2 regions of the Streptomyces spororaveus genome follow, and region 1 is predicted to be linked to the other one. Evidence: riboswitches for the same ligand, from Rfam matches in the RefSeq annotation. Region 1 holds a riboswitch; the other holds the start of a gene.
The links. Region 1 has a riboswitch for S-adenosylmethionine ahead of Sspor_RS29975 (aminotransferase class V-fold PLP-dependent enzyme). Riboswitches for the same ligand answer to the same signal wherever they lie in the genome.

Region 1 (14,527 bases):
CCACCGCGCTCTTCCTGGCCTTCGGCCTGAGCGTCATGATCGGCTACTACCTGGCCTTCACGGCCAAGCGCGTGGACGAGATGGCCCAGGACAACCTGGAGGCCGACGTCGCCGACGAGGCGGGCGAGCTGGGGTTCTTCTCCCCGCACAGCTGGCAGCCGCTCTCGCTGGGCATCGGCGGTGCGCTCGCCTTCATGGGCGTCATCTTCGGCTGGTGGCTCATGTACTTCTCGGCCCCGATCATCATGATCGGCCTGTGGGGCTGGGTGTACGAGTACTACCGCGGTGAGAACCAGAACCAGTAGCAGCACCCGCGCGGCCGCGCCGCGCGTCACCTGGGGCCCGGGCCCCTCCTTCGGGAGGAGCCCGGGCCCCTCGTTTGCAGTCATCCCGCGCGCCGTAATTGTCATATCTTCATAGCGTTGGCTCCATGAAGCACTCACCGCGTCTTTGGACGGTACTCAGCTGCTCCCTGCTGGTCGCGTCCCTCGGGGCCGGCGCCACCGCATGCGGGTCCGGCGACAAGAACCCGCTGTCAGCCCGCCCGTACGACGCGGGCGATCAGGTCGCCTTCAACCAGAGCGCCGGCAGCCGCCCCGTGGACCCCGACCGGCCCCTCGAAATCACCGCCAAGAGCGGCGGTGGCCGGATCACCGACGTGCTGGCCGTGGACACCCACGGCCGCCGCCTGGCGGGCGAACTGAGCGCCAAGGGGGACCGCTGGCACAGCACCACCCCGATGGCCTCCGGTGTCCGCTACACAGTCACCGTGAGCACCGAGGACGAGCGGGGCGCCCCGGGGCAGCGCACGCTCGCCTTCGACACCACCCCGTCCAAGGGGATCCTGAAGATCGAGTTCGGCCCGGACGAGGGCAAGTACGGCGTCGGGCAGCCCCTCACCGCCGAACTCAGCGAGCCCGTCAAGGACAAGGCCGCCCGCGCCATCGTGGAACGGGGCCTGGTCGTCGACACCCCGCCCGGCGTCGAGGGCGCCTGGCACTGGGTGGACGACAAGAACCTCCACTACCGCCCGAAGGAGTACTGGCCCGCCAACTCCGAGGTCTCCGTACGGAGCAACCTGGAGGGCGTCAGGATCACCGACGAGCTCCACGGAGCCGTCGCCAAGCCGCTGAAGCTGGAGATCGGGGACCGGGTCGAGGTCACCACCGACGCCTCCTCGCACTACCTCACGTTCAAGCGCAACGGAGAAGTGATCAACACCATTCCGGTGACCACCGGAAAGCCCGGCTTCTCCACCCGCAACGGCATCAAGGTGGTGCTGGGCAAGCAGTACTTCGTACAGATGCGCGGCGACACCGTCGGCATCGGCGGCAGCGAGTACTACAACCTGCCCGTCTACTACGCCACCCGCGTCACCTGGAGTGGTGAATACGTCCACGCCGCGCCGTGGTCCGTCGGCTCCCAGGGCTACGAGAACGTCAGCCACGGGTGCACGGGCATGAGCACCGGCAACGCCGCCTGGTTCTACGAGAACATCACCGAGGGCGACATCGTCAAGGTGATCAACAGCATCGGCGACGACATGGACACCTTCGGCAACGGCTTCGGCGACTGGAACATGGACTGGAAGGACTGGCGCCAGGGCAGCGCCCTGCTCAAGGGCACCCAGGAAGGCCGCAGTCCGGTCGACCAGGCCCGCCTGCGCCCCACCGTCTAGGCCGCCGGCCCCTCCCCCCGGACGCCCCGGGGGGAGTGATCCCGGCTCCCTTCACCCGTAAGGCCCCCTGCGGGGCGCGTACGGGCCCGCGGGACGTATCAGGCGTCCAGGGACAGACGGGTCCTCAGGAGGCCCGCCAGGGTGTCCGCGAACGGCACCGGGTCCACCGGAAGGGTCACGGCGGCGTCCGCGCGGCTCCACGTGGCCAGCCAGGCGTCCTGGGGGCGCCCCATCAGCAGCAGCACCGGCGGACACCGGAAGATCTCGTCCTTGATCTGCCGGCACACGCCCATGCCCCCGGCCGGAACCGCCTCGCCGTCCAGCACGCACACGTCGACACCGCCCGCGTCCAGCTCCGTCAGGACCGCCGGCAGCGTCGCGCACTCCAGGAACTCCACCGGCGGCAGGTCCGCGGCGGGCCTGCGTCCTGCCGCCAGCCGCACCTGCTCCCGGGTGCCCGCGTCGTCGCTGTAGACCAGAACCCGCGCAGTCGCCCGCATTTCGTTCCTCCACGTGGCCGTGAATCACGTTGATGTTGCGCGGGATGCTACTCCTCCCGGTGCGCCGTCAACATCGGTTCGAACATGTCGCAGGTGACCGCGGGCGGGGGTCATCTGATGGGCCGTTCGGGCCTTGCACACGCCCCTGACACTCCGAACGGCACCCCCCGGGGTGAGGGCGGGATAAGCGACCGACATAATGTCGGTCGTGGCGACAGCAACGACAGTAGATACCGGGCACGCGCACCCGACGGTCAACCGGCCGAACCTCGTCAGCGTCGGAACCATCATCTGGTTGAGTTCCGAGCTGATGTTCTTCGCGGCCCTCTTCGCGATGTACTTCACCCTGCGATCCGTGATGGGTCCCGAGTTCTGGACAGAACAGGCCGAGGCCCTGAATCTGCCCTTCTCGGCGACGAACACGACGATCCTGGTGCTTTCCTCGCTCACCTGCCAGCTCGGCGTATTCGCCGCCGAGCGCGGTGACGTGAAGAAGCTCAGGACGTGGTTCATCATCACGTTCGTCATGGGTGCGATCTTCATTGGCGGCCAGGTGTTCGAGTACACCGAGCTGGTCAAGCATGAGGGCCTGTCCCTCTCGTCAGACCCCTACGGCTCGGTGTTCTACCTGACCACCGGCTTCCACGGTCTGCACGTGACGGGCGGTCTCATCGCCTTCCTGCTGGTCCTCGGCCGGACGTACGCGGCCAAGAGGTTCACCCACGAACAGGCCACGTCGGCCATCGTCGTGTCCTACTACTGGCACTTCGTCGACGTCGTCTGGATCGGCCTCTTCGCGACGATCTACCTGATCAAGTAGCGAACACGTCACCGGGCAAGACCCGGCACTCCATCCAGACACACCGACGCAGAAGATCCTGACACCGGGGTAATCCGTGAAAAAGCTCTCCGCACGACGACGCCATCCGCTGGCGGCGGTCGTCGTTCTACTCCTCGCGCTGGCGGCCACTGGGGGGCTGTACGCCGCCTTCGCCCCCGCGGGCAAGGCGCAGGCCGATGAAACCGCCCAGTCCCTCGCCATCGAGGAGGGCAAGAAGCTCTACGCCGTGGGTTGCGCAAGCTGCCACGGAACCGGCGGTCAGGGTTCCTCTGACGGCCCGAGCCTGGTCGGCGTCGGCTCCGCGGCCGTCGACTTCCAGGTGAGCACGGGCCGCATGCCCGCCCAGCAGCCCGGCGCCCAGGTGCCGAAGAAGCCCGTCATCTACGAACAGGCGCAGATCGACCAGCTGGCCGCGTACATCGCGTCCCTCGGCGCCGGTCCGATCACGCCGACCGAGAAGCAGTACGACCCGGCGGGCGCCGACATCGCCAACGGTGGTGAGCTGTTCCGCAACAACTGCGCGCAGTGCCACAACTTCACCGGCGAGGGCGGCGCACTGACGAACGGCAAGTACGCCCCCAACCTTGAGGGTGTCTCGCCGAAGCACATCTACGAGGCCATGCTGACCGGCCCGCAGAACATGCCCTCCTTCCCCGACAGCACCATGCCGGAGAAGCAGAAGAAGGACATCATCGCGTACCTCGAGAACGTGAACGGCGAGAAGTCCACCAGCCCCGGAGGCCTGAAGCTCGGTGGCCTCGGCCCCGTCTCCGAGGGTCTGTTCGGCTGGATCTTCGCCCTCGGTGCGCTGATCGCTGTCGCCGTCTGGGTCGCGGCCCACACCGCTAAGGCCAAGAAGTCATGAGTAACCAAGAGATTCCCGAAGAGAAGCACCTGCCGAGCGAGCAGGGCGACGCCCACCACGGTGGCGTAGTCGTCGCGGACGACCCGTTCGCCGACCCGGGCCTGCCGGTCCACAAGCCCCGCATCCAGGACATCGACGAGCGGGCGGCGAAGCGCTCCGAGCGCACCGTCGCGATGCTCTTCACGCTGTCGATGCTGGCGACGATCGGCTTCATCGCGTCCTACGTGATCTTCCCGGTCGACAAGATCGTCTACATCTTCCCCATCGGGAAGGTCAGCGCGCTCAACTTCTCCCTGGGCATGACCCTGGGCACGGCTCTCTTCTGCATCGGCGCGGGCGCGGTCCACTGGGCCCGCACCCTGATGTCCGACGTGGAGGTCGCCGCCGAGCGCCACGAGATCGCCGCTCCGCCGGAGGTCAAGGCGCAGGTCCTGCAGGACTTCGCCGACGGCGCGAACGAGTCCGGCATCGGCCGCCGGCCCCTGATCCGCAACACGATGCTCGGAGCGCTGGCCATGCTGCCGCTCTCCGCCGTCATGATCATGCGCGACCTGGGCCCGCTGCCCGAGGACAAGCTGCGCAAGACCGTGTGGGCCAAGGGCAAGCTGCTCATCAACGACAACACGAACGAGCCGCTGCGTCCCGAGGACGTCCTCGTCGGGTCGCTGACCTTCGCCAGGCCCGAAGGCCTGGAGGAGGAGCAGCACGACTTCCAGGTCCAGATCGCCAAGGCCGCCCTGATGATCGTCCGTATCCAGCCGGACGACATCAAGGACAAGAAGGAACTGGAGTGGTCCCACGACGGGATCGTGGCCTACTCCAAGATCTGCACCCACGTCGGCTGCCCGATCAGCCTGTACGAGCAGCAGACGCACCACGTGCTCTGCCCGTGCCACCAGTCCACCTTCGACCTCTCCGACGGCGCCCGTGTCATCTTCGGCCCGGCCGGTCACGCGCTTCCGCAGCTGCGGATCGGCGTGAATGACGAAGGCTTCCTCGAAGCGCTCGGCGACTTCGAAGAGCCCGTCGGTCCTGCATTCTGGGAGCGCGGATGAGCACCAGCAGCAACAACGAACGCAAAGCGCCGGCCGGCGAGCGCGTAGCCGACTGGGCGGACGGCCGCCTGGGCATCTACGGCCTGGCCAAGGCCAACATGCGCAAGATCTTCCCGGACCACTGGTCCTTCATGCTGGGTGAGATCTGCCTCTACAGCTTCATCATCATCATCCTCACGGGTGTGTACCTGACGCTGTTCTTCCACCCGAGCATGAACGAGGTCGTGTACCACGGCTCGTACGTGCCGATGCAGGGCGTCATGATGTCCGAGGCCTTCGCCTCGACGCTCGACATCAGCTTCGACGTCCGCGGTGGCCTGCTGATCCGTCAGATCCACCACTGGGCGGCGCTGATCTTCGTCGCGGCCATGGTCGTGCACATGATGCGCGTCTTCTTCACCGGCGCGTTCCGCAAGCCGCGTGAGGTCAACTGGATCTTCGGCTTCCTGCTGCTGGTCCTCGGCATGTTCACCGGCTTCACCGGTTACTCGCTGCCGGACGACCTGCTCTCGGGTACCGGTGTCCGCTTCATGCAGGGCGCCATCCTGTCCGTCCCGGTCGTCGGCACGTACCTGTCGATGTTCCTGTTCGGCGGGGAGTTCCCGGGCGGCGACTTCGTCGCGCGGTTCTACTCGGTGCACATCCTGCTGCTGCCCGGCATCATGATGGGCCTGCTCGTGGCCCACCTGATCCTGGTCTTCTACCACAAGCACACCCAGTTCGCGGGTCCCGGCAAGACGAACAACAACGTCGTCGGCATGCCGCTGCTGCCGGTCTACATGGCCAAGGCCGGAGGCTTCTTCTTCCTGGTCTTCGGTGTCATCGCGGCCGTCGCGGCCGTCGCGACGATCAACCCGATCTGGGCGCTCGGCCCGTACCGCCCGGACCACGTGTCCACCGGTGCGCAGCCCGACTGGTACATGGGTATGCCGGAAGGCCTGATCCGGGCCATGCCCGGCTGGGAGATCAACCTGTGGGGCCACACCCTCGTCCTGGGTGTGTTCATCCCGCTGCTGCTCTTCCCGCTGGTGCTCGGCGCGATCGCCGTCTGGCCGTTCATCGAGTCCTGGGTCACCGGGGACAAGCGCGAGCACCACATCCTGGACCGCCCGCGCAACGTCCCGACCCGCACGGCCTTCGGTGTCGCCTGGATCGCGGAGTACATCGTGCTCCTCATCGGCGGCGGCAACGACATGTTCGCCCAGTACTTCCACCTGTCGATCAACTCGATCACGTGGTTCGTCCGGATCGGCTTCTTCGTCGTCCCGGTGCTGGCGTTCATCGTCGCCAAGCGGATCTGCCTCGGCCTCCAGCGCCGTGACCACGACAAGGTGCTGCACGGTCGCGAGACCGGCATCATCAAGCGTCTGCCGCACGGCGAGTTCGTCGAGGTCCACGAGCCGCTCCCGGCGGGCCAGCTGCACAAGCTCACCGCGCACGAGCAGTACAAGCCGGTCGAGATCGGCCCGACGGTCGACGAGAACGGTGTCGAGCGCAAGGTGAAGGCCACCGAGAAGCTGCGCGCGAAGCTCAGCCAGGGCATGTACGGCGAGAACAACCAGATTCCGAAGCCCACGGTGGAGGAATACAAGGAGATCCAGTCCGGCCACGGCCACCACTGATCCCCGCATGAACGCATGAGGGACTGATTTCGGTCAGTCCTGGTGTCGCCACGGCGAGAGCCCCGTCCAGTGTCTGGACGGGGCTCTTTGCCGTAACCGGGGCTGGATAGGCTGATCCCTGACCGATCAGACGTGGAATCCTCCACCGACAGCAGGAGCGGACCATGAACGTTGCGACCCCGGCAGGCGGCGACAGCGTGGCGGCCCGTGGCTGGCCGGGCGTTCTCGACGCTCTGCTGACCGGCCGGGACCTGCGCGCGGAGGACACCGCCTGGGCCATGGACCGCATCATGCGCGGGGAGGCCACCGACGCCCAGATCGCCGGCTTCACGGTCGCGCTGCGGGCCAAGGGGGAGACGGTCGAGGAGATCAACGGGCTCGTACGGGCGATGTACGCGCACGCCAACCTGATCGAGGTGCCGGGCCGCACGGTGGACATCGTCGGCACCGGCGGCGACGGGGCCAAAACGGTGAACATCTCCACCATGTCCGCGGTCGTCGTGGCCGGGACCGGCGCCAAGGTCGTCAAGCACGGAAACCGCGCCGCGTCCTCCGCGAGCGGCTCCTCGGACGTCCTGGAGAAGCTCGGCGTCAACCTCGACCTCAGCCTGCCGCGGGTCGTGGAGGTCGCCGAGGAGGCCGGCATCACCTTCTGCTTCGCGGTGAAGTTCCACCCGGCCCTGCGCCACGTCGCGGCCGCCCGCAGGGAACTGGGCATCCGCACCTTCTTCAACGCGCTGGGCCCGCTGACCAACCCGGCCCGGGTACGCGCCCAGGCGACCGGCGTGGCCGACCCCCGGATGGCCCCGATCGTGGCGGGCGTGCTCGCCGCGCGGGGCTCCTCCGCACTGGTCTTCCGCGGCGACGACGGCCTGGACGAACTGACCACGACGTCGGCCTCGCAGATCTGGTGGGTCCGCGACGGCAAGGTCACCGAGCAGCGCTTCGACCCCCGTGACGTGGGCATCTCCCTGGTCGACGTCTCCGCACTGGCCGGTGGGGACCCCTCGTACAACGCAGACGTGGCCCGCCGCCTCCTGGCGGGCGAGACCGGCCCGGTCCGTGACGCCGTCCTGCTGAACTCGGCGGCGGCCCTGGTGGCCCTCGACCCCGCCCCGGGCACCCTGGAGGAGCAGATCACGGCCGGCATCGCCCGTGCGGCGGAGTCGATCGACTCGGGCGCGGCCCGGGCCGCCCTGGAGCGCTGGGTGGCGGCCAGCAACGCCTAGGTGTATTGACCCGTAGCGTTGTTCACACGGCTGATGGGTGGCTTGCCGTTGAGTGCGGTGTGGCAGCGGTGGTGGTTGTAGGTGTGGAGGAAGTCTGCCAGGGCTGCTGTCCGCTCGTCGTTCGATCGGTAGGGCCGCAGGTAGGCCCATTCGTCGAGGAGGGTGCGGTTGAAGCGTTCGACCTTGCCGTTGGTCTGCGGCCGGTAGGGGCGGATCTTCTTGTGGGTGATGCCGGCCGCGGTCAGGGCCCTGGTGAACTGTTTGGCTTTGTAGCAGGATCCGTTGTCGGTCAGGACACGTTCGACGGTGATGCCGTGGTCGGTGAAGAACGCGTTTGCCCGCTGCCAGAAGGCGATCGCGGTGTGCTGGCGCTCGTCGGGCAGGACTTCGCTGTAGGCCAGGCGGGAGTGGTCGTCGACGGCGGAGTGGATGAAGCTGTAGCCGATCACCGGGGTGGAGTTCTTGCGCTCGGTGGTGGTGGCCTGGCGGTTTCGGTCGCCTGCTGTGCGGCCCACGGTGCGCCAGCCGCCGCCGTCGGGGATGTTGCCGAGCTTCTTGATGTCGACGTGGACCAGCTCGCCCGGCCGGGCGCGTTCGTAGCGCCGGATGGCCTGCCCGGTGGGGCGGTCGAGCCAGGCCAGACGGTTCAGACCGTGGCGGACCAGGATTCGGTGCACCGTCGAGGCGGGCAGGCCCAGGATCGGGCCGATGCGGGCCGGGCCGAGCTTCCGGCCGGTCCGCAGACGGCAGACCTGGGCCTCAACGGTGGCCGGTGTGCGGTGCGGAGTCGCGTGGGGCTTGCTGGAGCGGTCGTGCAGGCCGGCGTCGCCTTCGGTCCGCCAGCGGCGGACCCACTTGTGGGCGGTGGCCCGGGATATACCCATCTCGGCCGCGACGTGTGCGACAGGACGGCCCGAGCGGACCCGTTCGACCAGCAGGCGCCTACCGAAGACGGTCAGCCGGGCATTACGGTGGGACACGAAGACCTCCGTGCGGTGAGTTCCTAGACAGCTCCCACCACACCGGAGGTCTTCGCCATGTTCAAGACCTGACCAGTGTCAACAACGCTCGTGATCAATACACCTAGGCCGTACGGCGCGAAAGCGATGACCCCGGTCCGGCATGCGGACCGGGGTCTTGCGTTCGGCCGATCTTGTGGCAGGATGCTGACCAGGTCACGAGTGACAGCGTTTAGGCCCCGGCTTGCTGTCCGGCAACCCTCCTTCCGTGGCGGGGTGCCCCGGGTGATGACCAGGTCGTAGGCAGCAAGGCCTACGGCAAGCGCGGATCCCTCGACACCAGGGGTCCTGGTCTTCTCGAGGAGCTTTTTCCGTGAGCAAGCGAATGCGATAGGGCGACTCCGCCCCCACTTCACCCCTCGGACAGGGTCACTTCCGTGTACCCCCGCCCAGCGCGGACCGAGGACTTCCCCGTACCCCGGACGGCCGCAGCGCCGTACCCGCGTACGGGCACACCGAAGCCATTCAGCCCTGCCTGCCGGGAGATACCGCCATGTCCGCATCCCTGAACGCCGCCGTCGCCACCGCCACCGCCGCCGTCGACCCCGCCTGTGCCGAGCCGCTCGCGGTCCTCGGCCGCGACGTCACCGTCCCCCTCGTCACCGGCGGCGAGGTCACCTACGCGGCCCTCGACTACGCGGCCAGCGCCCCCGCCCTGCAGCGCGTCTGGGACGACGTGGCCGCGTACGCCCCGTACTACGGCAGCGTCCACCGCGGTGCCGGATACCTCTCGCAGCTCTCCACCGACCTCTTCGAGCAGAGCCGGGTCACCGTCGCCGAGTTCCTCGACTGCCGCCCCACCGACCAGGTCGTCTTCACCCGCTCCACGACCGACTCGCTGAACCTGCTCGCCGCCGTACTCCCCGCCGACTGCCAGGTGTTCGTCTTCGAGACCGAGCACCACGCCTCCCTGCTGCCGTGGGCCGACGCACGGGTCACCTACCTCAACGCACCGCGCACCCCGGCCGAAGCCGTCGCCACCCTGGAGCGGGCGCTCGCCGACCGCGACCCGTACGGTCCGGCACTGGTCTGCGTCACCGGCGCCTCCAACGTCACCGGCGAGCTGTGGCCGGTCCGCGAACTCGCCGCCGCCGCGCACGCCCACGGCGCGCGCATCGTGCTGGACGCCGCCCAACTGGCCCCCCACCACCCCGTCTCCGTGCAGGAGCTGGACGTCGACTGGGTCGCCTTCTCCGGGCACAAGCTCTACGCACCCTTCGGCTCGGGCGTACTCGCGGGCCGCGCCGACTGGCTCCAGGAGGCCGAGCCCTACCTCGCGGGCGGCGGCGCCTCCCGCAAGGTCGCCCGGCGCGAGGACGGCGGCGTGGACGTCGAGTGGCACACCACCGCGGCCCGCCACGAGGCCGGCTCCCCGAACGTCATCGGCGTCTACTCCATCGCCTCGGCCTGCAAGGCCCTGACCGAGGCCGGCTTCGAGCACCTGGTCGCCCGCGAGCGCCACCTCATCGCGAAGGTCCGCGAGGGCCTGGCGGAGGTCCCGGCGGTCCGGATCCTCTCCCTCTTCGGCGACGACGCCCCGCGGGTCGGTGTCATCTCCTTCGTGGTGGACGGCTGGAACAGCTCCCACTTCGCCGCCGCGCTGTCGGCCGAGTACGGGATCGGCGTCCGCGACGGCCTGTTCTGCGCCCACCCGCTGGTCCGCACCCTGCTGGGCAGCGAGCCGCAGGCCCAGGGCGAATGCGGAGCCCCCGAGGCGGCACCGGGGGAGCGCTCGCTGAACGCGATCCGCGTCAGCTTCGGCGCGGGCACCCCCGACGAGCACGTGGAGCGCTTCGTCCGCGCGGTGAAGGAGCTCGTCGCGGACGGCGCGAAGTGGCAGTACCGCACGGAGGAGGGCCGCTGCGTCCCCGCCGTGTGACGGGGCGGCGCCGTTTCCTGGGGCTCCGCCCCAGACCCCGCGCCTCAAGCGCCGGCGGGGCTGGGTGGTGTGGGGCGGGGCCCCGCACGAGGGTCTCCTCGGCTCGCGCCTGCGGCCGTGGTTCTGTGGCTCGGCCTGGGTTGCGCGCTCGTCCTGCGGGGACCCTCCTGCGTGTCCCCGCCCCACGGCAGGGCTTCGACGGATGCCGCGGTGGGGTGGGGGGACGTGGCGGGGTGTCCCCGCAGGACGAGCGCGCAACCACCCCGCACAGCCGAGACATGCCCGCAGGCGCGAGCCGAGGAGACATCCCGGCGCGGCACCCCGCCCCGCCCCAGACCGACAGGCCCGCACCACTCAGCCTCGCCGGCGATTGAGGCGCACCCCGGGCCGGGACGACCCGAGCACCGCCGAGCACCCCGCAGGGGCTACGCGTCGAGGCCGATCGCGAACGCCGCCTCCAGGTCGTGCTGCGAGTACGTGCGGAACGCCACGTGCGTGTCCGTCGCCTCGACGCCCGGGATCTTGCTGATGCGGCCGGGGATGATGTCCGCCAGGTTCTCGTGGCGGGCCACGCGGACCAGCGCGATGAGGTCGTACGTCCCCGTGACGGAGTAGACCTCGCTGACGTTTTCGAGGGCGGCGATGGACTCGGCGATCTCGGGGATCCGGTCCACGCTGGTCTTGATGAGCACGATCGCGGTGATCACGGCTGGCTGTCTCCCTCGGTGGCCGTCGCTGGTCGACTCACTCTAGTCGTACCCCGATAGCGGGCCCACGCGTAGAGGAAGCCGAGCGAGAAGCCCACCAGATGGGCCAGATAGGCGACTCCCGGACCGCTGCCGGCCCGCTGCGCCGCCACCCATTGGAGGGCGAACCAGAACAGCAGCACGATCCACGCCGGGAACCGCAGCGGCAGGAAGAAGAGGAACGGGAACAGGCTCGTCACCCTCGCCCGCGGGAGCAGGAAGAGGAAGGCGCCCAGCACGGCCGAGATGGCGCCGGAGGCCCCGACCAGCGTCTGCGGGGATCCCGCGTTGGCCGCCGCGTACGCCGCCATCGCCAGGTATCCGGTACAGAGGTAGAAGGCGAGGAACGCCGGGCGGCCCATCCGTTCCTCCGCCATCGCGCCGAAGACGTACAGGAAGAGCATGTTCCCGAGCAGGTGCAGCCAGCTGCCGTGGACGAACAGTGCGGTGAGCGGGGTCAGCCAGGCGCGGGGGGTGCCTGTGAAGAGCTCGTCCGGGACCACGCCCCAGCGCCGGAAGTAGGCCGTCCCGGCGGACAGCAGCTCTTCTCCCGTTCCGTAGGAGGGATCGAGTCCCGAGGCCGGGCCGAGTACGAACACCACGGCGCAGCCCGCGATCAGCCCATGGGTGACCACCGGTCCCCGGGCGGCCTCGCGAACGGCCCGCCACCTCACGATCATGTGACAGAGCATGACGCAACAGGACCCACCTGAAGCGGTGGCAGGCCGTAGGGTTACGAGCTGCGGTCCGCAGGACGACGCATACGGCGGCGCGGGCGGCTTTAATTGAATCAGTTACGAAGGAGAGAGCGACCTGATGACGGTTCCCCTGCCGACCGACACCACCCGGTGGCGCTGCACCCTGTGCGGCAACCTCACGCGTTTCGACGTCACGCGTTCGTCGAAGGTCGTGGAGTACGTCCACCTGGACCTCGCCGGGGAGCCCAAGGTCGAGGAGCGCGAGGTGGTCAATGAGACCATCGAGTCGGTCCGCTGCCGGTGGTGCAACGCGGTGGACCAGATCGAGCTCGTGGACAGGCCGGGCGCGGACTCCTGACGGAGACGCACCCACAGGAAGATCACGGTAGGGGTGACGGATTGTGGAGCCAGCAAGCGGCGCTGAGTCGGCCGACGCGGCCGGCGACGCCGCCGAGGCGCTCGACCACCCGCTGCCGGAAGGCGTGCGGCGCCGGGTCGTCGCGCTCGTCTCGGACGCCTTCGGCGGACTGACGGTCGCTGACCTCCCGGCGCAGCTGCGCCAGTATGCCCGGTTCACCCCGACCCGGCGCGCCAAGTTCGCGGGCAATGCCATGGCCGCGGCGGTCGAGACCGACGCCGTGTTCCGGAGCAGGGTCGCCGAGAAGCTGCGCGAGGCGCAGGCGGACCTGGCCGCCGCGCTGGAGGCCGGTGCGCCTCCGGCGGCCGCGGATCCGCTGGACGTGGCGGCCGCCGCCTTCGTCCTGCGCCCGAACGGCTGGGTCAAGCTGGTGGCCGCCGCGGGCGAGGAGGCGCAGCGCGCCGACGCCGAGCGGGTCGGTGAGGAGACCCGGCGCGAGCTGGAGCGGCTGCGCGAGGAGCTGGCCCACGTACGGGAACTGCAGCGCACGGGCGGCGAGCAGATCCGGGTCGAGCTGGACGCGGCGCGCAAGGAAGCGGAATCGCTTCAGCGCAAGCTGCGCAGCGCCCTCAGCGACGTCAAGCGGGGTGACGCGGCCCTGCGCAAGGTGAATGCGGAGATCGACGGGATGCGCGCGGACGCGGCGGCCCGGGTGGCCGCGGCCGAGAGCGAGAGCCGGCGGCTCAAGTCCCGTCTCGCGGAGGTGGAGACGGCGCTGGAGACCTCGCGCCGGGCCACCCGGGAGGGGCGCAGCATCGAGGACATGCGGCTGCGGCTGCTGCTGGACACCGTGCTGGACGCGGCCCAGGGGCTGCGCCGGGAGCTCGCGCTGCCGCCGGTGAGCACCCGGCCCGCGGACACGGTGGACGCGGTGGAGCCGGGCCGGATGACGCCGAAGGACATCGCGGCGCGGGCCCTGTCGGAGACCGATCCGGCTCTGCTGGACCAGTTGTTGGCGCTGCCGCAGGCCCATCTGGTGGTCGACGGCTACAACGTGACCAAGACGGGCTATCCGACGATGCCGCTGGAGAAGCAGCGGCTGCGGCTGCTGGGCGGGCTGTCGATGCTGGCCGCGCAGACGGGCGCGGAGATGACGTGCGTCTTCGACGGTGCGGAGCTGGCGGCCCCGGTGCTGCTGGCGCCGCCGCGCGGGGTGCGGGTGCTGTTCTCCAAGGCCGGGGTGACGGCGGACGAGCTGATCCGCCAGCTGGTGCGTGCGGAGCCGCCCGGCCGGCCGGTGGTCGTGGTCTCCACGGACCGGGAGGTCGCCGACGGGGTGGCCAAGGCGGGCGCCCGACCCGTGACGTCCGCTTTGTTGCTGAAGCGGCTTTCGCGCGTTTCGTAACTCCTTGCCGTGATGCCCGAATTGGTGTGACTCGCGGGGGACGCACCGTCAAGTGACCTGCACGGAGCGTGCGCTGTAGGTAAAGAACCTGGTCGGGGGGCGAGTTTTTTCCCGGCAGGATTTGAACTGATCACAGCTGGGTCACTAGGGTCTGCTCAAACCTTCGTGCGGTAGATCACTCATTCGGGGTGGCAGCGAAGGTGCTGCCGAGTTGCGTTCCTTCGGCGGCTCCCAGGAAGAAGGAGCTCGCCTTCGTGGCGTCCCACCGTCGACCCAAGCAGCCGAACCGCGCTCGTGTGACCGTGCTCACCTCGGTCGCGGCCGCAGCCGTCGCCCTCACCGCGCAGAGCGCCTCCGCCGCGCCGGCGAAGCCGAGCAAGGACGAGGTCAAGAGCCAGGTCGACGCGCTCTACGAAGAGGCGGAGCAGGCCACCGAGAAGTTCAACGGGGCCAAAGAGCGCCAGGACAAGCTGGAGAAGGAGATAGGCCAGCTCCAGGACCAGGTCGCGCGCGGCCAGGGCGAGCTCAACGACCTGCGCAGCACGCTCGGTTCGATGGCCAGCGCCCAGTACCGCAGCGGCGGCATCGATCCCTCCCTCGCGCTCCTCCTCTCGGAGGACCCCGACAGCTAC
Region 2 (14,527 bases), 1.3 Mb from region 1:
CCCGCGACGTGCGTACCGTGGCCCTGGCAGTCGGCGCCGTTGCGGCCGTCGTTGATCGCGTCGAAACCAAACGTGGCGCGGGTGGCGTCGGGCCCGCCGAACTCGGTGTGGTCGTAGTCGATGCCGGTGTCGAGGATGTAGGCGGTCACCCCGGCGCCGTTGCCCTCCGGGGAGAACTGCCCGTCCCCCTTGCCGTTGGCCTTGTCCCAGTCGCTCTGCTGGTCGATCCGGTCCAGGCCCCAGGACAGGGCCGGGGCCCGGGTGCCCGCCGCGGTGCTCTGCTTCGGCACCGACTGCACCTTCGCGTCCTCCTCGACCGACTTCACCCCCAGGGCGTTGCGGACGATCATCAGCTGGAGCGGGGTCATCGGGACCGCGAAGCCGTTGATCGCCGAGGTGTAGACGAACGTGGGCTTCAGGCCCAGCTTCTGCGCGGCCTTGGCCGCGTCCACCCCCTTCTCCAGCGTCACGATGTACTTGCCGGGCACCGGGTTGGCGGCGGTCTTCAGCGGTGCCGGGGTCGGCTCCGGGGCCGCGGCGGAAGCCGTGCCGGCGGCGACCGGGGGGACGGTGAGGAGGGCGGCGGCGGCCAGGCGTGCGAGCAGGCGCATGGAAGGGAACTCCCTGACGTTATGCGGAAGGCGGCATGGGGGAGCCGCCCTCACGGCACCAGTGCTCCTGCGGGGGCGGCCCTCAGCTCCATCGCTGCCACCCGTGTGCAGCTTGAACCAACAGCTCACCTGGTTGCCCGTCCCCGCCCGCGTCGACGCGCCCGGTCGCGCGCCCTGTGCAGAAAGGGTTGTCCCGCTGTGCCGTACGGGTCGTGCCCCGTCCCGGGCGGCCGTCGGCCCGCCCCACAAGATCACCCGTACGGTCCGCCGCCGGACCAGGGGGCGCACGGACGGTGCGCCGCCCCGTGCCCCCGCCACACCCGCGGACGTCGTTGACCGGCCCGGTCGCCCGTGATGGCCTCCCTGCATGCGCATCCGCCTGAGCCGAGCCCTGCCCGTGGCCGTGGCCGTACTGGCCGCCGTCGCCGTACTGCCCGTGGCCGCGGCCACCGCCGACGTGCCGGAACCCGTACCGCACACGCTTCCCGCCGCCGACCACGCCACGTACATCGTCACCGTGCGGGAGGACAGCGACCCCGCCGAAGTGGCCGAGCGGGTCGGCGCCACCCCGCTGCACGTCTACCGCACCGTCCTGCACGGCTTCGCCGCCCGGCTGAGCCCCGACCAGGTCGAGGCCCTGCAGGCGATGCCGGACGTCGAGACCGTGGAGGAGGACGGCCGGGCGAGCGGCGACAACGCCCCCGGCGACTACTGGGGGTGGGGGCCCGGAGGCAGGTGACCGCGGCCCGCCGCCGTCACCAGCCGAAGACCGGGCCGATGTCGAAAATCGGCGGCAGCAGGCCCTTGCGGTCCAGGTTCACGAAGACGTACGAGCCGGGCGGGCCCGGGTAGAAGGTGAACCGCTCGCCCAGCGGCAGGTCGCGCAGGACGGTGGGCTCCGCCCGGCGCACGCCGTCGGCCAGACGGCGGTGGGAGAGGTACGTCCACCAGCGGTCGGAGGTCACCACGCCGACCTCGCCCGGGCCGGTCGGGGCCAGTCCGCGGATCTGCGCGTCGCCGGCGCCCGCGGCCGCGTGCCAGACGCGACGGCCGTCGGTGAGGGAGTAGGCGGACACGCCGTTCTTCTTGCCCTGCTTCACCGCGGTGACCAGCAGGTCGCCGGTCAGGACCGGGGCGGGCTCGGACAGCAGGTCCCCGGCCGGACCCGAGGCCGGTACGGAGCCGCGCGCCCGGCCCTCGGCGTCGAACAGCAGCACCGCGTCCGTGCCGCGCTCGGCCGTCTCCGTAAGGCGTACGACCGGCGGGGCGGCGGACAGCACCCGCACCTCGCGCAGCCTGCTCACCGTCGGCAGCGCGGTCTGCCAGGCGCGGGTTCCCGTACGGGCGTCGACGGCCGTGATCCGGGCGGAGTCGCCGCACTCCTCCACGTACAGGGCATGGCGCTCCGAACCGTCGACGGCCTTCACCGTGCACTCGGCGGGGACCGGGGCCCGCCAGAGCTCGTGGCCGCCCTCCAGGTCGAGGCCGGTCACCGTGTCCCGGTCCGCGACGACGGCGCTCGCGCCCGCCGCGGCCACCAGCGCCCGGCCGGTGTCCCGGGTCCACCGCGCGTGGCCGTCGGACAGGTCCACGGCGACGACCTGCGAGCCGCACGTCCCGGGGCTCTCCCCGTACGCGACGAGGCCGGTGCCCGACGGGGTCGTCCGGCTGAGCGCGCAGAGCGGCGTACGCTCCGGGGCGGGCAGCCGCCAGCTCTTGCGGCCCTCCCCGTTGTAGCCGACGAGGCCGTCCCTGCGGGCCCGTACGAGCGAGCCGGGCTCGGGAGCCCAGACGCCGACCGGGGCCGCCGCCGGATGCACGGGCTCCTGCCAGCCCGACAGGTCCAGCTGCGGGCCGCGCGCGTACTCGAAGCCCAGCCAGCCGGGCCCCAGCGCGGCCAGCGCCGCGCAGACGGCGATCACGCGGACGTGCACCGGGGCGCGGCGGTGGCCGCGCTTCCTCGGCACCCGCCACAGCAGCCACGCGGCCACGGCGCACAGCGGGGCGAGCAGCGCGAGCGTGCCCATGCCGCGCGGGCAGCTGTCGATGCCGCACATGCGGCCGGGGGCGTCGGCGAACACCAGCTTGGTCAGGAGGACCAGGTACAGCGCCGCCACCGCCGCGAACGCCGCGGCGGCGGCGAACGCGAGGTAGCCCAAGAGCCGTACGGGCCGCCGTCGTTCCATGTCCATGATCCCCCCGGACCGCAGCCTAACCGGGGGCTCCGGAGTCAGAGCGCGGAGCCTCCGGTGGCGTCGACCACACGCCCGGTCACCCAGCGCGCGGCGTCGGAGGCGAGGAAGCCGACGACGTCCGCGATGTCCTCGGGGCGGCCGACACGGCCGAGCGCGGAGAGCGAGGCGGCGTGCGCCTCGGCCTCGGCGTTGCCCCGCAGCCAGCCGGCGTTGACGTCGGTGTCGACGATGCCGGGGGCGACCGAGTTCACGGTGATCCCGCGCGCGCCGAGGGCTTTGGCGAGGTTCAGGGTCAGGGTGTCGAGCGCCCCCTTGGTGGCCCCGTAGGCGAGGATCTCGGGCATCGCGATGCGGGCGGCGCCACTGGAGATGTTGATGATGCGGCCGCCGTCGCGCAGCCGCCCGAGGGCCTCCTGGACGACGAAGAACGGCGCCCGTACGTTCACCGCGAAGACCCGGTCGAAGTCCTGCTCGGTGATCTCGCCCAACGGAATGGGCAGTCCGATGCCCGCGTTGTTCACGATGATGTCGACCCCGTCCAGCCCCAGCGCGTCGTACGCCGCCCAGAGCGCGGCGGCGGAGCCCGGGCTGCCGAGCTCCGCCTGGAGGGCGAAGGCCCGGCCGCCGTCCTCGGTGATCCGCTCGACGGTCTCGCGGGCGGCCGCCGCGTCGCTCGCGTACGCGAGCACGACCGTGACGCCGTCGGCGGCGAGCCGCTCGGCGATGGCCCGGCCGATGCCCCGGCTGCCGCCCGTGACCAGCGCTGTCCTGTTCATGAAGTCCCCCTCGGATTCGGTAATGATCACTACAGAATGAAGGTAGCACGACTTCCGTAGCGATCATTACATAATTACGGAGGTCAGTCCGGGCGAGCCGTCAGGCCCGGGCGGCCCCGACGAAGGCGCGGATCAGCTCCGGCGACTTCACACCGCGCTCCCGTTCCACCCCGCTGGACACGTCCACGCCCCACGCCCCGGTGGCCGCCAGCGCCGCCCGCACATTGCCCGGGTTCAGCCCGCCGGCGAGCAGCCACCGCCCCTCGGGCGCCGTGAAGTCCGCCGCCCCCCAGTTCCACGGCTTGCCGGAGCCCGGGTCGGGCGCGTCCAGCAGCAGCAGGTCCTCGCCGTACTCACCGCAGCGCCGCACGCGCTCGGCGGTGGCCCGCAGCAGGGTCCGGCCCTCGGCGCGCAGCGCCTCGAACTCCTCGGGCCCCTCCTCGCCGTGCAGCTGCACCCCGCGCACACCGCTCTCCTCGGCGAACCGGCGCACCTCCGCCACCGCCTGCCCCCGGAACACCCCGACCGTGAGCACCCCCTCGGGCACCCGCGCGGCCAGCTCCCGCGCGGTGGCGGCGTCGACGGTCCGCGGGCTGCCGGGCGCGAAGACGAACCCGACGGCGTCGGCCCCGGCCGCCACGGCCGCGTCGACATCGTGCGCGGTCCGCAGACCGCAGATCTTGACGAAGAGATCAGCCATGCGTCCAGCCTATGCGGACCGGACGGGGCCCGGCCGCGTCAGCGGCCCACCTGCGCCGGGCCCAGCACCGACCCGCCGATCGCGGCCGCGAGCCGGGCCGCGCCGGTCTCGTCGGCGTACGTGAAGTGCACGTAGAGCGTGTGCCGGCCGTCGGGATGCTCCTCGTTGATGCCGAGTTCCACCCGCTGGTTCGCCGAGTCCCGCACCGCGGACGGGATCCCGGGGGCCGACGGCCAGACTCCGTACCAGAGCATCGTGGCCGACCCGGCGCCCAGCGCGCGCAGGAAGGCCGGTTCGACGGGGCCCGGAGCCGCGTACGTGTCGACGGTCAGCGGCAGTTCGGCCGCCAGCTCCCGGTCGTCGCGGGGCAGTTCGGCGCCCGTGAACCAGACGTCCCGGTCCCAGTCGTACGAGGGCTCGAACAGGCCCGTCGGAAGGAGCGCCGCCAGCCCGCGGGCCTCCGGGACGGTGAGCGCCTGCGCGCACAGCCACATCTCCGCGTCGAGCGGCTTCATCAGCCCGGACAGCAGGCGGGCCCGCCGATAGGCGTCGGCGAGGTCGTCGGTCCGGAACACGGGGTAGGCGCGCGAACTTCCCACCGCCCGCTCAGCCCCGCTCGGGCTCGCCCGGCAGCCGCGCCTGGGCATACGCCTCGGCGGGATCGGAGGTGCGGTGGACGGGGTACGCGACGGAATGGCCCATGCCCGTACCGTCACACGCCCCCACCCACCCGGGCCAGCGCTTTTACCCCCCGGTCGGCGGAGAGCGCTCCGCGGGCCGGGCACGTGTCTCCCCCCGCCGCTAGCCTGGAACGAGGCTCACGCCCAGTGCACGGCACGCCACGCGGAGGACACGGTGACGATCATGATCGAACGGGCCACACCGATAGAGCAGGCGGCACCGCCGACGTTCGAGACGCTCCTGCGCACGGTCGCGGAGATGGACACGCCAGACGGCTTCAAGGCCGAGCTCATCCGGGGGAAGATCATCGTGTCGCCGTTCTCGTCGCTGCGCTATCTGCGCAGCATGCGTGCCCTTCGTGAGCAGCTCAAGGTCCATGCTCCCGAAGGCCACGTCGCCGAGACCTCCCCGTTCCTCTTCCGGTTCCCTGCCGCAGAGCGGGCCTACGGCCCCGACCTGTTCGTCGCGGACGAGGCCGCCTTCGAGGACGATGGCCGTCACGCGGACAGTGCGGCCCTGTCCTTGGTCGCCGAGTTCACGTCCACATCCACGAAGGACGTGGACTGGAACGAGAAGCTGGAGGTGTACGGCCAGGTGGTCCCCGTGTACCTGGTGGCCGATATGCAGGCGAAAGAGATCACCTGCTTCTCCGAACCCTCACCACACGGCTACCGCTCCCGCAAGACGGTGTCCTTCGGCGAGGAGCTGCACGTCCCCGAACCCTTCGACTGCATCATCGACACCACCGGCTTCTAGCCCGGGAACGCCCGAGGGCGGCACCCCCGTGGGGGTGCCGCCCTCGTTCGAGAACAGCCGATCTACCGGTGGCCGGAGCCAGGGGTGGATCAGAAGTCCATGTCACCACCCGGCATGCCGCCGCCCGCGGGGGCACCGGCCTTCTCGGGCTTGTCGGCGATGACGGCCTCGGTGGTGAGGAACAGCGCGGCGATCGACGCGGCGTTCTGCAGCGCGGAGCGCGTGACCTTCGCCGGGTCGATGATGCCCTCGGCGATCATGTCGACGTACTCGCCGGTCGCGGCGTTCAGGCCGTGACCGATCGGAAGGTTGCGCACCTTCTCGACGACGACGCCGCCCTCGAGACCACCGTTGACGGCGATCTGCTTGAGCGGGGCCTCCAGCGCGAGCTTCACGGCGTTGGCGCCGGTCGCCTCGTCACCCTCGAGCTCCAGCTTCTCGAAGACCGCGGAGGCCTGCAGCAGGGCCACGCCACCACCGGCGACGATGCCCTCCTCGACGGCCGCCTTCGCGTTGCGAACGGCGTCCTCGATGCGGTGCTTGCGCTCCTTGAGCTCGACCTCGGTCGCGGCACCGGCCTTGATGACGGCCACGCCGCCGGCCAGCTTCGCGAGGCGCTCCTGGAGCTTCTCGCGGTCGTAGTCCGAGTCGGAGTTCTCGATCTCTGCGCGGATCTGGTTCACGCGACCGGCGACCTGGTCGCTCTCGCCGGCACCGTCGACGATGGTGGTCTCGTCCTTGGTGATGACGACCTTGCGGGCGCGGCCGAGCAGGTCGAGACCGGCGTTCTCCAGCTTGAGGCCGACCTCCTCGGAGATGACCGTGCCGCCCGTGAGGATGGCGATGTCACCGAGCATGGCCTTGCGGCGGTCGCCGAAGCCCGGGGCCTTGACGGCGACGGACTTGAAGGTGCCGCGGATCTTGTTGACGACGAGGGTGGAGAGCGCCTCGCCCTCGACGTCCTCGGCGATGATCAGCAGCGGCTTGCCGGACTGCATGACCTTCTCCAGGAGCGGCAGCAGGTCCTTGACCGAGCCGATCTTGGAGTTGACGATCAGGATGTACGGGTCGTCGAGGGACGACTCCATGCGCTCCATGTCGGTGGCGAAGTACGCCGAGATGTAGCCCTTGTCGAAGCGCATACCCTCGGTGAGCTCCAGCTCCAGACCGAAGGTCTGGGACTCCTCGACGGTGATGACGCCTTCCTTGCCGACCTTGTCCATGGCCTCGGCGATGAGCTCGCCGATCTGGGTGTCGGCGGCGGAGATGGAGGCCGTCGAAGCGATCTGCTCCTTGGTCTCGACATCCTTGGCCTGCGCCAGCAGGGCGGCGGAGACGGCCTCGACGGCCTTCTCGATACCGCGCTTGAGGGCCATCGGGTTCGCACCCGCGGCCACGTTGCGCAGACCCTCGCGGACGAGCGCCTGGGCGAGAACGGTGGCGGTGGTCGTACCGTCGCCGGCGACGTCGTCCGTCTTCTTGGCGACTTCCTTGACCAGCTCGGCGCCGATCTTCTCGTACGGGTCCTCGAGCTCGATCTCCTTGGCGATGGAGACACCATCGTTGGTGATCGTGGGGGCGCCCCACTTCTTCTCAAGGACGACGTTGCGACCCTTGGGGCCAAGGGTGACCTTGACGGCGTCGGCGAGCTGGTTCATCCCACGCTCGAGGCCGCGGCGGGCCTCCTCGTCGAACGCAATGATCTTGGCCATCTGAAGTGGTCCTCCCGGACAGCGGTGGATTACTCCGGACCGCGCCCGCGCCCGCGACGGACGGCCTGCGTGCCCGGCGGTTCCTTCCCACCGGACCCTGCGGGCCTCACCGACCCGGTCCTCGTTTCAGTAGCACTCTCACATGGAGAGTGCTAACGCCAATGATTAGCACTCGCCCCCCGAGAGTGCAAGCGGCTTCGGGGAACGCCCCGCCACTACCGGGCGTACGCACGAGGGGCCCCCATCCCGTGTCCAGGATGTGGGCCCCTCGTGGTGTTCCAGGTCTTCGACGAAGACTGATGCGTCGGCGGTCGATCGCGCCAGGACTAGCCGAGTGCGAGCTTGACCATGTCCGCCTGCGGACCCTTCTGGCCCTGCGAGATCTCGAACTCGACCCGCTGACCCTCTTCAAGGGTGCGGTACCCGTCCATCTGGATGGCGCTGTAGTGGACGAACACATCCGCACCACCGTCGACCGCGATGAAGCCGTAGCCCTTCTCCGCGTTGAACCACTTGACGGTGCCCTGAGCCATGCCTAACTCCCCTATTACTGGCCCTTGCGCAGGAACGCACTTCACGATCCCGGGTCAGAACTTGCGTCGGAACGCGTCGACCGAGGCTGAATGTATCTGCGCGGATGCTGTCTGCAACAGGTCAATCCGATGAGAATTCTGGACACCGAGAAACATTGAAATAGAGTGAAAATTTGCCATACTCCCGGGCAAGTCGGGCCTGACATATCTCGCCAAAGCCCCATACCGCACTCGCATGTTGGCCCGATGTCGACCCTTGCGCGGCCCGTTCATATGCAGGGGGCAAGAACAGCGGAGGGGACTTCCCCAACCCTACCGTGCCCAATCAAGCAGAATTGCCCCCTCCGCTTTTAGCGGAGGGGGCAATTTCGGTTTTCGCGTGTCAGCAGCCGCCGGCGACGGCCGGAATGATCGAGACACCGGCGCCGTCCGGCGTCGCCGCCTGCAGCCCGCCCTCGAAACGCACGTCGTCGTCGTTCACGTAGACGTTCACGAAGCGGCGCAGCTTGCCCTGGTCGTCCAGGACGCGCGCGGCGATGCCCGGGTGGTTCTTCTCCAGGGACTCGATGACCTCGGCGAGGGTCGCGCCCTCGGCCGGGACCTCGGCGACGCCGCCGGTGTAGGTGCGCAGGATGGTGGGGATGCGGACGTTGACGCTCATGGCGCTACTGCCTTTCCGGTAGGGCGGAGGAGAAGGGGTCAGGCCAGGCCGGCGGCGCGGAACGCGTCCAGGCTCGGGCGGATGGTGGCGGTCTGCCCGCTGTCAGCGGCCACCGCCTCCAGGGTCTTGAGGCCGTCACCGGTGTTGAGGACGACGGTGGTCAGCGTCGGGTCGAGCTGCCCGTTGTCGATGAGCTTCTTCGTCACGCCGACGGTCACGCCGCCCGCGGTCTCGGCGAAGATGCCCTCGGTCTGCGCGAGGATCTTGATGGCCTCGACGACCTGCTCGTCGGTGACGTCCTCGACGAAACCGCCGGTGCGGCGGGCGATGTCCAGGACGTACGGGCCGTCCGCCGGGTTGCCGATGGCCAGCGACTTGGCGATGGTGTTCGGCTTCTGCGGGCGGACCACGTCGTGACCGGCCTTGAAGGCGGTCGACACCGGGGAGCAGCCCTCGGCCTGGGCCCCGAAGATCTTGTAGGGCTTGTCCTCGACGAGGCCGAGCTTGATGAGCTCCTGCAGACCCTTGTCGATCTTCGTCAGCTGCGAGCCGGACGCGATCGGGATGACGATCTGGTCGGGCAGCTGCCAGCCGAGCTGCTCGCAGATCTCGTACGCGAGCGTCTTGGAGCCCTCGCCGTAGTACGGGCGCAGGTTGACGTTGACGAAGCCCCAGCCCTCGCCCAGCGGGTCGCCGATGAGCTCGGAGCAGAAGCGGTTGACGTCGTCGTAGTTGCCCTCGATGCCGACGAGTTCGCCGCCGTACACACCGGCCATGACGACCTTGCCCTGCTCCAGGTCGTGCGGGATGAACACGCAGGAGCGGAAGCCGGCCCGGGCGGCCGCGGCGCCGACGGCGCCGGCCAGGTTGCCGGTCGAGGAGCAGGACAGGGTGGTGAAGCCGAAGGCGCGGGCGGCCTCGACGGCGATGGCCACGACGCGGTCCTTGAAGGAGTGCGTCGGGTTGCCGGAGTCGTCCTTGACGTAGAGCTTGCCGGTGATGCCCAGCTCCTTGGCCAGGTTGGCCGCGTCCACGAGCTTGGTGAAGCCGGGGTTCAGGCTGGGCTTCGACGCCACGTCGGCCGGGACGGGCAGGAGCGGCGCGTAGCGCCAGATGTTGTTCGGGCCGGCCTCGATCGCGGCGCGCAGGGCCTCGGGGTCACCGGTCGGGAGGTCGTAGGCGACTTCCAGCGGTCCGAAGCACTCGGCACACGCGAAGATGGGGCCGAGTTCGAAGCGGGTGCCGCACTCACGACAGGAAAGGCCGTTGGCGGGTCCGAGATCAACAGAGGTGGCGACAGTCTGTGCAGCCATGATGGCGAGGCCCTTTCTCCTCATCTTCCCCATGGCGCATTTCGCCATGAGACGGAATTGGCACCTTCCCTAGCCGGGGACCTCGCTGACGACGCTGGTGCGCGATCGCGAGAACCGACTGGAGGGTTGCCGGGGCTTCAACGGGCCGTGTCCCTCTGCCCCTCTGGATGAGCGGTATGGCACCGGCATACGCGCTCTGTGGCGCGCCGGTGCGTTTGTACGCGGGGGACCCCCGGCATGCGGTGGTCCTTCGCGTTGTTCAAGACTGTAACCGAAGGCCCGGGCGGTTGAGACAGCCGTCCGAACCGCGAGATGGATCACATAAGGGCGTATATCGCCGACACGCAGGGAGTGCTGAGGGTGCTGGAAGAGGTGGAGCGATGGCTGGCCGACCGCTCCTGGTCCGCCGCCGACCGACCGCTCGACCAGCTGCTCGACCGGAAACGGGCGGCCGGGACCACGGTCAGCGTCGTGCTGCCCGCGCTGGACGAGGAGGCCACGGTCGGCGCGATCGTCGAGGTCATCCGGCGTGAGCTGATCGAGGGACTGCCGGTCCCCCTGGTCGACGAACTGGTCGTGATCGACTCGGGTTCCGCCGACCGCACCGCGGAGGTCGCGGCGAAGGCCGGGGCCCGGGTGGTGCACCGTGACGAGATCCTCCCGAGGATCCCGGCGCTGCCCGGCAAGGGCGAGGTGCTGTGGCGCTCGCTCCTGGCCACGGGCGGGGACATCGTCTGCTTCGTCGACGCCGACCTGCGGGACTTCTCCGCCGCCTTCGTCTCCGGGATCGTCGGACCGCTGCTGACCGACCCCGACGTGCAGTTCGTCAAGGCGATGTACGACCGCCCGCTGGGCGACGCCCCCGGCCAGGGCGGCCGGGTCACCGAGCTGGTCGCCCGGCCGCTCCTCAACCTCCACTGGCCGCAACTGGCCGGCTTCGTCCAGCCGCTGGGCGGCGAGTACGCCGTACGGCGCTCCCTGCTGGAACGGCTGCCGTTCCCCGTCGGGTACGGCGTCGAGCTGGGCCTGCTGGTCGACGCGCTGCACACGGTCGGGCTGGACGCGCTGGCCCAGGTGGACGTGGGCGTACGGGTCCACCGCCATCAGGACGGGCAGGCGCTGGGCCGGATGGCCGCGGCGATCTACCGCACCGCCCAGGTACGGCTCTCGCGCGGGCACCTCGTACGGCCGGAGCTCACGCAGTTCGAGCGCGGCCCGGAGGGCTTCGTACCGCGGACGTACCCGGTGGACACCGAGGAGCGGCCGCCGATGGCGGGCATCAAGGAGTACGCGCTGCGTCGCGTGGCGTGACCGCGTCCATACGTTTGAGCGAGAGCGGGCCGGGCTAGGTTGGCCGCATGGCTTCCCAGGTACTCGTAGCAGCGAACCGCGGCCCCCTCTCCTACGCCCTCGACGACGGCGGGACGCTCAGCGCCCGGCGCGGCGGGGGCGGTCTCGTCTCCGGACTCTCCGCGGCCCTCGCGGAGCAACCGGGGGCCCTGTGGATCTGTGCGGCGCTGTCGGACGCGGACCGGGAGGCGGTCCGCCGGGGCGTCGCCGAACCGGGCGTCCGCATGCTGGACATCGATCCCACCGTGTACGACGACGCGTACAACGGGATCGCCAACTCTGTGCTGTGGTTCACGCACCACCACCTGTACGACGTCCCGCGCGAGCCGGTCTTCGACGCGCGGTTCCGGCGGCGGTGGGAGTCGTACGTGGCGTACAACCGGGCGTTCGCGCAGGCCCTGGCCGAGGAGGCGGCGGACGGCGCCCGCGTGCTGGTGCAGGACTACCACCTGGCGCTGGTCCCGGGGCAGCTCCGGGAACTGCGGCCGGACCTGCGGATCGCGCACTTCACGCACACCCCGTGGGCCTCGCAGGAGTTCCTGCGGATGCTGCCCGACGACATCCGCGGCGAACTGATGTGGGGGATGCTCGGCGCGGACGTGGTCGGCTTCCACACCTGGGCCTGGGCGCACACCTTCATGGGCGGCGCGCACCTGAACGACGAGCGCGGTATCGCCGAGCCCCGGTTCGCGGCGGGGGTGGAGGCGTCGGGGGCGAGGTACGTCCAGAAGAGCCCGTCGGGTGCGGTGCGGCACAAGCGGACCGAGGTGGCCGTGTACCCGCTGGGCGTGGACGCCGACGAGCTGCGGGCGCTCGCCCACCGGCCGGAGGTGGACGCCAAGCTGGCGCAGCTCAGGGCGGAGACCGGTGGCCTGAAGACCATCGTCCGGGTGGACCGGACGGAGCTGTCGAAGAACATCCTGCGCGGCCTGCTGGCCTACCGGGAACTGCTGACGGTCCACCCCGAATGGCGCGGCCGGGTCGTGCACCTGGCCTCGGCGTACCCGTCGCGGCAGGACCTGAAGGTGTACCGGGACTACACGGCGTCCGTCGCGGAGCTGGCGGCGCAGATCAACGCGGAGTTCGGCACGGAGGACTGGCAGCCGGTGCTGGTGTCGGTGAAGGACGACTTCGCGCGGTCGCTGGCGGCCTACCGGCTGGCGGACGTGGCGCTGGTGAATCCGGTGCGGGACGGGATGAACCTGGTGGCGAAGGAGATCCCGGTGGTGTCGGAGGCGGGGTGCGTGCTGGTGCTGTCCACCGGGGCGGGGGCGTACGAGGAACTCCGGCAGGACGCGCTGACGGTGAACCCGTACGACGTGTCGGCGACGGCGGAGGCCCTGCACGCTGCGCTGACCATGCCGGTGGGTGAGCGTGCGGAACGCACGAAGCGGCTGGCCGCCGCGGCGACGGCCCTCCCCCCGGCCCAGTGGTTCACGGCCCAGCTCTCGGACCTCGGCCCATCCAGCCCCGCCGGCGTGTGAGGCGCGGGGGTCCGGGGGCCGGCCCCCGGCAGCGGCGCCGCTGCCGGGGCTCCGCCCCGGACCCCGCTCCTCACACGCCGGAGAGGCTGAAATGTGCAGGCGGCTGAGAGCGTCAGCGTCAGCCGCGGATGGCCCCGGCCAGGGTGGCCAGGAAGGCGGCGACCTTGCCCGGTCCGGGCAGGACCAGGTCGGCCCGTGCGGCGAGCTCCGGGACCTCGGCCGAGCCGCTGCACACCAGCAGCCCCGGCAGGCCGTCCTTACGGCCCTTCTCCACGGCCGCGAAGGCCGCCAGGTCACCCAGGTCGTCGCCCGCGTACAGCACCGCCTCCGCGTCCCGCTCCGCCAGGAACTCGGTCAGGGCGACGCCCTTGTCCATGCCGGGCGGCCTCAGCTCCAGCACCGCCCGCCCCGGCTCGACCATCAGCCCGTGCCGCGCCGCGAGCTCCGCCAGCGGCTCCCGCAGCGCAGCGAAGGCCGCCGCCGGGTCCTCGGCCCGCCGGGTGTGCACGGCCAGCGCCCGGCCCTTCTCCTCGATCCAGGTGCCGCGCCAGGCCCCGATGGAGTCCAGGAACCCCGGCAGCTCGGCCCGGACGGCCGCCACCCCGGGGTGCTCGGCGGGCGCGTGGACGATGCCGCTGACGGCGTCCCACCGTTCGGCCCCGTAGTGGCCGAGGACGACCAGGTGCTGGAGTCCGGGGACCCCGGCGAAGCCCCCGTAGCGGACGGCGACGCCCGCCGGCCGTCCGGTGATCACCGCGACCGAGTCGACCTCGGGGGCGAGTGCGGACAGGGCCGGGACGGCTCCGGGGTGGGCTCGGGCCTGGTCCGGGTCCGGGACGATGTCGGCGAGGGTGCCGTCGAAGTCCAGGGCGACCACGGACCGGCGGGGTGCGCGGAGCAGGGCTTCGAGTCCCTCGCGTCCGGCTGCGGTGACGGGCATCGGCAGGTCGTGCGGATGGCTCCCCATATGCACGACCCTAACGGCCCAACGGTGTGACGGCTACGGCTATCGCCGGGCCCGCTGGGCCTCGCGGATCCTGCGCAGCCGGTTCACCGTGCCCGGGGCGTGCGCCAGGGCCCTCGGATCGTCCATGAGCGCGTTGAGCAGCTGGTAGTAGCGGACGGGGGTCATGCCCAGCCCCTCCCGGATGGCCCGTTCCTTGGCTCCGGGCCCTGGCCAGGTGCGTCCCTCGTACGCGAGCACCGCGGCCTCCGTGGCCGTCAGCTGCCCCTCGTCCGTCATACCGCCAGATTAACGCCGCGCTCTGACACCCGGCCCGCCGCCACCGCTCAGCGCGGGTCCGCCGCGCGGGCGGTGGTGGCGATCCCCTCCAGTACCTTCGCCGGCTGTCCGCCCGGCTGGACGGTCTTGCCGATGTTCTGCTTGATGTCCTCGCTGACGCCCGCCCAGGACTTCTTGCCGACCGGGTACAGCCGCGAGCCGGGCAGCGCCGTCAGGAACGGCTTCAGCTGCGGGGCGTTGCCGCCGGTCGCGGCCTGCTTGGCCTGGTAGCCGGTGGTGGTGGCGGGCAGCAGGTCGTACTTCTCGGTGAAGGCCGTCACGTTCTTCGGCTGGTACATGAAGTCGAGGAACTTGCCGGACTGCTGGCGGTGGCCGGTCTTGAAGGCCATGACCCAGTCGGCGACACCCATCGCGGGCTTGTCGCTGCCGTCGGCGGTGGGCAGCGGCACCATGCCGAACTTCACGCCCTTGGCCTCCGCCTGCTTGAGCAGTGTCGGGTGCCCGTTGAGCAT

Region 2: linked by a shared signal. The riboswitch ahead of thrC (threonine synthase) and the one ahead of Sspor_RS29975 (aminotransferase class V-fold PLP-dependent enzyme) in region 1 are both predicted to bind S-adenosylmethionine.

What each region holds. Positions count from the first base shown of each region.
Region 1 is NZ_BNED01000005.1:6,087,627-6,102,153, forward strand. It holds gene Sspor_RS29930 (cytochrome c oxidase subunit 4) at 1-305, shown strand, start outside; gene Sspor_RS29935 (L,D-transpeptidase) at 431-1,678, shown strand; gene Sspor_RS29940 (hypothetical protein) at 1,777-2,178, opposite strand; gene ctaE (aa3-type cytochrome oxidase subunit III) at 2,378-2,998, shown strand; gene qcrC (cytochrome bc1 complex diheme cytochrome c subunit) at 3,075-3,884, shown strand; gene qcrA (cytochrome bc1 complex Rieske iron-sulfur subunit) at 3,881-4,939, shown strand; gene qcrB (cytochrome bc1 complex cytochrome b subunit) at 4,936-6,561, shown strand; gene trpD (anthranilate phosphoribosyltransferase) at 6,726-7,790, shown strand; gene Sspor_RS29970 (IS481 family transposase) at 7,787-8,770, opposite strand; SAM riboswitch class IV at 8,964-9,080, shown strand; gene Sspor_RS29975 (aminotransferase class V-fold PLP-dependent enzyme) at 9,303-10,688, shown strand; gene Sspor_RS29980 (Lrp/AsnC family transcriptional regulator) at 11,114-11,395, opposite strand; gene Sspor_RS29985 (rhomboid family intramembrane serine protease) at 11,392-12,126, opposite strand; gene Sspor_RS29990 (hypothetical protein) at 12,251-12,490, shown strand; gene Sspor_RS29995 (NYN domain-containing protein) at 12,531-13,895, shown strand; gene Sspor_RS30000 (C40 family peptidase) at 14,150-14,527, shown strand, end outside.
Region 2 is NZ_BNED01000005.1:4,789,454-4,803,980, reverse strand. It holds gene Sspor_RS24130 (S8 family peptidase) at 1-611, opposite strand, end outside; gene Sspor_RS24125 (protease inhibitor I9 family protein) at 979-1,350, shown strand; gene Sspor_RS24120 (outer membrane protein assembly factor BamB family protein) at 1,367-2,797, opposite strand; gene Sspor_RS24115 (SDR family oxidoreductase) at 2,842-3,582, opposite strand; gene Sspor_RS24110 (phosphoribosylanthranilate isomerase) at 3,683-4,282, opposite strand; gene Sspor_RS24105 (hypothetical protein) at 4,321-4,881, opposite strand; gene Sspor_RS24100 (Uma2 family endonuclease) at 5,147-5,719, shown strand; gene groL (chaperonin GroEL) at 5,809-7,431, opposite strand; gene Sspor_RS24090 (cold-shock protein) at 7,758-7,964, opposite strand; gene Sspor_RS24085 (MoaD/ThiS family protein) at 8,347-8,625, opposite strand; gene thrC (threonine synthase) at 8,664-9,938, opposite strand; SAM riboswitch class I at 9,956-10,112, opposite strand; gene Sspor_RS24075 (glucosyl-3-phosphoglycerate synthase) at 10,299-11,249, shown strand; gene Sspor_RS24070 (alpha,alpha-trehalose-phosphate synthase (UDP-forming)) at 11,297-12,772, shown strand; gene otsB (trehalose-phosphatase) at 12,891-13,739, opposite strand; gene Sspor_RS24060 (DUF3263 domain-containing protein) at 13,779-14,015, opposite strand; gene Sspor_RS24055 (extracellular solute-binding protein) at 14,063-14,527, opposite strand, start outside.